DNA from 2 places in the Collimonas sp. GW821-FHT02H07 genome. Region 2 is predicted to be linked to the other one. Evidence: predicted binding sites of a transcription regulator. Region 2 holds the regulator's gene; the other holds the start of a gene.

Region 1 (3,325 bases), on a different contig from region 2:
GCCAGTTCCAGGCGGCTGTGTTCGCGTGCCGACAGATAGCGGAGCGCCCTGCCCTTCAGGCTGATTTGCAGTTTGGCCATCTCCGCTTTCCGAGTAATGCGTATCAAGTATCAAGTAGCGCTGGTTATGTACCTTATGTACTGTATATGCAGCTCGCTACAAACAACAACGCCTTTCAAAAATCCGTTGTGTGGAATTTTATGAAAGGCGCTTTCTTACTTCCTTAGACGGCCCGGCCTGCTTGATTGCTGAAGCAAGGCCGCCGGGATATCAGACCGGCTCTTCAGCCTTGGCCGCAGCCGCAGCAGCGGCCTTATTGGCTTTGGCAGCGGCTTTATCAGCCTTGTCGCCGCCTTCCGCCTTGATCTCGCCCAACAGCGGCACGCCCAGCGAAGCGCGCACCTTGTTTTCGATCTCGCGCGCCAGTTCCGGACGTTCTTTCAGGTAGGTGCGTGCATTGTCCTTGCCCTGGCCGATGCGTTCGCCGTTGTAGCTGTACCAGGCGCCCGACTTTTCAACGATCTTGGCATCGGAACCGAGATCGAGGATTTCACCTTCGCGCGATGTGCCTTCGCCATACAGGATGTCGAAGTGCGCTTCCTTGAATGGCGGCGCGATCTTGTTCTTGACAACCTTGACCTTGGTTTCGTTGCCGATGACTTCGTCGCCGGACTTGATCGAGCCGGTACGGCGGATATCCAGGCGCACCGAAGCGTAGAACTTGAGGGCATTGCCGCCAGTGGTGGTTTCCGGATTGCCGAACATGACGCCGATCTTCATGCGGATCTGGTTGATGAAGATCACCAGGGTATTGGTGCGGTTGATGCTGCCGGTCAGCTTGCGCAGCGCTTGCGACATTAAACGCGCCTGCAGGCCTGGCAGGGAATCGCCCATGTCGCCTTCGATTTCGGCGCGTGGCGTCAAGGCCGCCACCGAGTCGACCACGATCAGGTCGACGCCGCCCGAGCGCACCAGCGCGTCGGTGATTTCCAACGCCTGCTCGCCGGTATCCGGCTGCGAGATCAGCAGTTCGGACAGGTTGATGCCCAGCTTCTGGGCATAGCCGACGTCCAGCGCGTGTTCCGCGTCGATAAAGGCGCAGGTGCCGCCCAACTTTTGCATTTCGGCGATGGTTTGCAGGGTCAGCGTGGTCTTGCCGGACGATTCCGGACCGTAGATTTCCACGACACGGCCGCGCGGCAAGCCGCCGACGCCGAGTGCGATATCCAGGCCGAGCGAACCGGTCGAGACCACTTGCACTTCTTCGACCACGGCGCCGTCTTCCATGCGCATGACCGAACCTTTGCCGAACTGCTTTTCGATCTGCGCCAAGGCCGCGGCAAGGGCCTTGCTTTTATCCGGGTTGGCGGCGGATTTTTTATCGTCCATGGTTGCTCTTTCGACAAAAGTGATGAGATAACGGTGACAAATTCGGGACTTCAGGTAAGCACTGTATAAAAAAACAGTGATTTATGCAAGCACTGTCGTCATCTTTTCAAAAAGCTTGTGGCCATATTGTATGTCCGCAAGCCCCTGACTTGCATGCGGATTATCGCAAACTGCCAAACCGAAGCTTTGTTTAGGGTCGAACTTATGCCCGATCCTGGTGAATGCAGACCACGCAGCGCGGGCGCAAATTATGCTTAATACGCATATCGTCATCCGGAAAAGTAAAAAGGACAACGCCCGGACGACAGCAATGCAATAATTGTGGCGCCTATCATTTGTTCATGCAGCCGGTCCGCTGCCGGTTCAAATTTATGCGCCATATTCAAAGCTAGGGGCAAACGGCTTGCCCACTAATAAAAGGGAGAAGGTATGCGTACTACTTATTGGTTGAAACCGTTGGCGGCATCGGTGCTGCTGCTGGGCTTGCTGGGCAGCGCGCAGGCGGCATCCGCGCCTGCGGTCGAGGCGAAGAACGGCATGGTGGTGACTTCCCAGCACCTTGCTTCGCAGGTCGGGGTCGATATCCTCAAGATGGGCGGCAACGCCGTCGATGCGGCGGTAGCGGTCGGCTATGCGCAGGCGGTGGTGAATCCCTGCTGCGGCAATATCGGCGGCGGCGGCTTCATGACCATCCACCTGGCCGATGGCCGCGATACCTTCATCAATTTCCGTGAAACCGCGCCGGCCGCGGCCAGCGCCAATATGTACCTGGATGCCAACGGCAAGGCAATTACCAACGCCAGCCTGTTTGGCTACCTGGCGGCTGGCGTGCCGGGCACCGTGCTGGGCCTCGACAGCGCGCAGCGCAAGTACGGCAAGCTGACCCGTGCACAAGTCATGCAGCCGGCGATCAAGCTGGCGCGCGACGGCTACATCCTGAACCGCGGCGACACCGACATCCTCGACACCACCATCGCCCAGTTCAAGAAAGACCCGGAAGCGGCCCGCCTGTTCCTGCGCCGCGACGGCACGCCGTTGCAGCCGGGCGACCGCCTGGTGCAGAAAGATCTGGCCAAGACCCTGGAAGCCATCTCGCGCAACGGTCCTGACGCATTCTATAAAGGCGCGATTCCTGCCGCGGTGGAACGCGCCTCCAAGGCGGGCGGCGGCATCATTACCGCAGCCGACTTCGCCAGCTACAAGATCAGCGAAAGCGCGCCATTGTCGTGCAACTACCGCGGTTATGTATTCGTCTCCGCCCCGCCGCCAAGCTCCGGCGGCGCCACCATGTGCCAGATCCTCAATATCCTCGAGGGCTACGACATGAAGGGGCTCGGCTTCCACTCGGCAGCCTCGGTGCACTACATGACCGAAGCGATGCGCCACTCCTATATGGACCGCAACACTTTCCTGGGCGACCCGGCCTTCGTCAAGAATCCGCTGGAGCGCTTGCTGAGCAAGGAATACGCCGCCTCGATCCGCGAAAAGATCAGCGCCGACAAGGCCACGCCATCGGTAGAAGTACAGCCAGGCATGGCGCCGCACGAGAAGCCTGAAACCACCCATTACTCGATCGTCGACAAGGATGGCAATGCGGTATCCACCACCTACACCATCAACGGTCGCTTCGGCGCCGTGGTGATTGCGCCGGGCACCGGCTTCTTCCTCAACGATGAGATGGATGACTTCACCGTCAAGGCCGGCGTGCAGAACCTGTTCGGCCTGGTGCAGGGCGCGACCAACTCGATCGCTCCCGGCAAGCGTCCGCTGTCGTCGATGGCGCCGACGCTGGTGACCAAGGATGGCAAGACTTATATGGTGCTGGGCTCGCCGGGCGGTTCGCGCATCATCACCATCACGCTGGAAACCGCGCTGAACGTGATCGACTACGGCATGGCGCCGCAGGAAGCGGTCGATGCGCCGCGCATCCATCATC
Region 2 (3,325 bases):
TATTTTGATAAATAAGCAGCTTTTAGTCGCAGAAATCTGCGTTATGGCGCTATTTTAAACCTAGATTGCATAATTGACCGCTTACTTTTACCCGAAAGGCCAGATGAACACAGATTTTCTTTCGTTTGATAGCGCTCGTCGCTTGAGTGGAGAGCACAAATGAACACGGCGAAAATCAATACGTCTCTTTTTCAGCGGCTGCGCTTCGTGCTGGTCGAAACCAGCAGTCCCGGCAATGTCGGCGCTGCCGCTCGCGCGATCAAAACCATGGGATTTTCCGAGCTGGTCCTGGTCAATCCGCGTTTCCCTGACGTCTTGCAGCGCGAAGAAGCCGTAGCCTTCGCCAGCGGCGCACAGGATATCCTGGCCTCGGCGCGAATCGTCGACAGCGTTGAGCAAGCCTTGGAGGGTTGTAATTTCGCGGCCGCCCTGAGCGCCCGCTTGCGCGAATTCTCGCCGCCCCTGACTGCGCCGCGCGCGCTGGCGGCGCAGCTCGCAGGCGACGTCAGCCTCAATGCCGCGGTGTTGTTTGGCAGCGAGCGTTATGGCTTGCCCAATGAAGTGGTGGAGAAGTGCAATGTCTTGCTGAATATCCCTGCCAATCCGGAATACTCGTCGCTGAATCTGGCGCAGGCGGTGCAGGTGCTGGCCTATGAATGCCGGGTTGCCGCCAGTGAAGATTTGTCGCCCGCAGGCGCCGGCGAGATTGGTTTCCAGGGCAATGCGGCCAGTCTGAGCGACATCGACGGCATGTTTGCGCATCTGGAGCAGGCTTTGATCGAAATTGAATTTCTCGATCCCGCCAGCCCGAAAAAATTGATGCCGCGCCTGAAGCGGCTGTTTTCGCGAACCCAGCTGGAAACCGAAGAGGTTAACATCCTGCGCGGCATCGCCAGCCAGATATTGACCAAGCGGCGCCGGCTCGACCGCTCCTGACGGCGGTCTGCCGTTGCGGCAGGCCCGGCCGTGTTTCTGGTTGCTCCTTAGTTCCAGCTACGCAGCAGGCCGACCGCCAGGCCTTCCAGGGCGAAGTCTTCCTGGGCGTTGACCACGATGGGCTCAAAATCGGGATTTTCGGGAAGCAGCTGGATCACCGAACCGGATTTCTGATAGCGCTTGACGGTGACGTCGTCGCCCAGCCGGGCCACGACGATCTGGCCGTTTCTTGCGCTGTCGACTTTCTTTACCGCCAGCAAGTCGCCATCCAGGATGCCGGCGTCGCGCATCGACATGCCGCGAACCTTCAGCAGATAGTCCGGCTTGGCGCTGAACAGGGCGGGGTCGACGTTGTAGCTGGCCTGGATGTGCTCCTGCGCCAGGATGGGCGAGCCGGCGGCGACGCGGCCGACCAGCGGCAGGCTGAGCTGCATCAGGGACGGGTGGGGCAGCGCCAGTTGCGTGCCCTGGCTGCGCAGCGTGGTTTCCGTCAGGCGGATGCCGCGCGAGGTGCCTGGGGCGATCACGATGGCGCCCTTGCGCGCCAGCGCCTGCAAATGTTCTTCTGCCGCATTCGCCGAACGGAAGCCGAGTTCGGTCGCGATTTCCGCACGCGTCGGTGGAAAGCCGGTGTTTTCGATGGCGTCCTTGATCAGGTCGAGGATTTGCTGTTGGCGGGCGGTCAGTTTAATCATAAGTGTTTGAAGGCTAGGTTTGACAGCCGAGGCTATCCAATTCAGATAGAGGCACAAAGCGACAAGAGCGACATAAAAGCGTTGTACTACATTTGTGCTGTGTATATCAACAGTCTGTATTTTTGTACAGTATTTGTGCAAATGCAAGATAAATTGATGCGGATTAGCCACTTCCTTATGTTTGTGCGGCCGCGAGCGCCTGAAAACATTGAGTTTTGTTGCAATTGCGCGTACTATTGCTGGTTTTCCTCTTCCCACACTCGTCTTGACGCCGAGGTGGGCGATTCTTCAATCAGTCCAAAAGGAGCTTACATGCGTCATTATGAAATCGTATTTATCGTCCATCCAGATCAAAGCGAGCAAGTGCCTGCAATGATCGAACGCTACAAAGGTATCGTCACCACACGTGGCGGCACTGTGCATCGCGTGGAAGACTGGGGCCGTCGTCAACTGGCATACCTGATCCAGAAACTGGCAAAAGCGCATTACGTTTGCCTGAACATCGAGTGCGACAGCGAAACTCTGGCTGAAATCGAAACCGGCTTCAAGTTCAATGATGCAGTATTGCGTCATCTGACCGTCAAGCTGAAGAAGGCCGAAACCGGTCCTTCGCCAATGATGAAGGCTGTGCAGAAGGAAGATGCTGCCAAGAGCCATCGCACTGAAGCGCCGGCAGCCTGATTTATCTGCCCCGCCAGCATTCTTATAGCCATCGAGTCCGTCAGGAGTGAGCCAAGCCAATAACGTGTTTCAGCTGGTTGCCGAAATTGCCGAACGTGAAGTCATACGTTATACACCGGCAGGCATTCCGATCGTATCTGCAAATCTGCAGCACCGTTCGGAGCCGATTGAAGCAGGAATCAAGCGTTTGATCGAATTCGAAATCGCCGCGCTAGCCGTCGGCGAGATTTCGGGAAGATTCAGTCAGGCGCCATTGGGGGGCACCTTCTGGTTTACCGGTTTTATGGCGCGTAAGAGCCGCAATGGCAGGAGTCTGGTATTTCACATCACGGATTTCGCTGCAATGGAAGCAGACGGTTCCTAGGGAACATAGCGGAAATTGCAGATTCATTATTTTAGATACAGGAGCCAAAAATGGCATTCGGTAAAAAGTTCGATAAAAGCAAACTGAAAAACAAGCGTCAACAACAAAACCCGCTGTTCAAGCGCAAGAAATTCTGCCGTTTCACCGCTGCACACGTTGCCAGCGTTGACTACAAGGATGTCGACACGCTCAAGGATTTTGTTCAGGAAAACGGCAAGATCATGCCAGCACGTCTGACCGGCACCAAGGCAATCTATCAACGTCAAGTGGACACTGCGATCAAGCGCGCACGTTTCCTGGCGCTGCTGCCATACACCGATCTGCACAACGCTTAATTGACGACTTGAAATAGGAGAAAAATATGCAAGTTATTCTGTTGGAAAAAGTCGTTAATCTCGGCAACCTGGGTGAAGTTGTTCGCGTCAAGGACGGTTACGCACGTAACTTCCTGATCCCGCAACGCATGGCGCGTCGTGCTACCACTACCGCCATCGCTGAATTCGAAGCGAAGCGCGCTGACCTGGAAACAGCGGCAGCAGCCAAGCTGGCTGTGGCGCAAGGCCAAGGCGAAAAACTGAACGGTCTGACTGTTCAGATCTCGCAAAAGTCGGGCGTTGACGGCCGTCTGTTCGGTTCCGTGACCAACTTC

What was found. The regulator LexA, encoded in region 2, represses DNA repair genes until DNA is damaged. The targets are predictions, from matches to a motif close to ACTGTATNNNNATACAGT.
Region 1: recA (recombinase RecA) is a predicted target of LexA. The motif match lies at 1,450-1,467, and genes of this name have one in related genera.

The regions. Positions count from the first base shown of each region.
Region 1 covers NZ_JBWKVC010000008.1:217,898-221,222, reverse strand. Annotated here, with positions in the region: gene recX (recombination regulator RecX) at 1-80, opposite strand, end outside; gene recA (recombinase RecA) at 271-1,389, opposite strand; gene ggt (gamma-glutamyltransferase) at 1,927-3,325, shown strand, end outside.
Region 2 covers NZ_JBWKVC010000009.1:191,347-194,671, reverse strand. Annotated here, with positions in the region: gene AC07V8_RS15825 (RNA methyltransferase) at 160-936, shown strand; gene lexA (transcriptional repressor LexA) at 984-1,631, opposite strand; gene rpsF (30S ribosomal protein S6) at 1,944-2,312, shown strand; gene priB (primosomal replication protein N) at 2,359-2,676, shown strand; gene rpsR (30S ribosomal protein S18) at 2,727-3,011, shown strand; gene rplI (50S ribosomal protein L9) at 3,038-3,325, shown strand, end outside.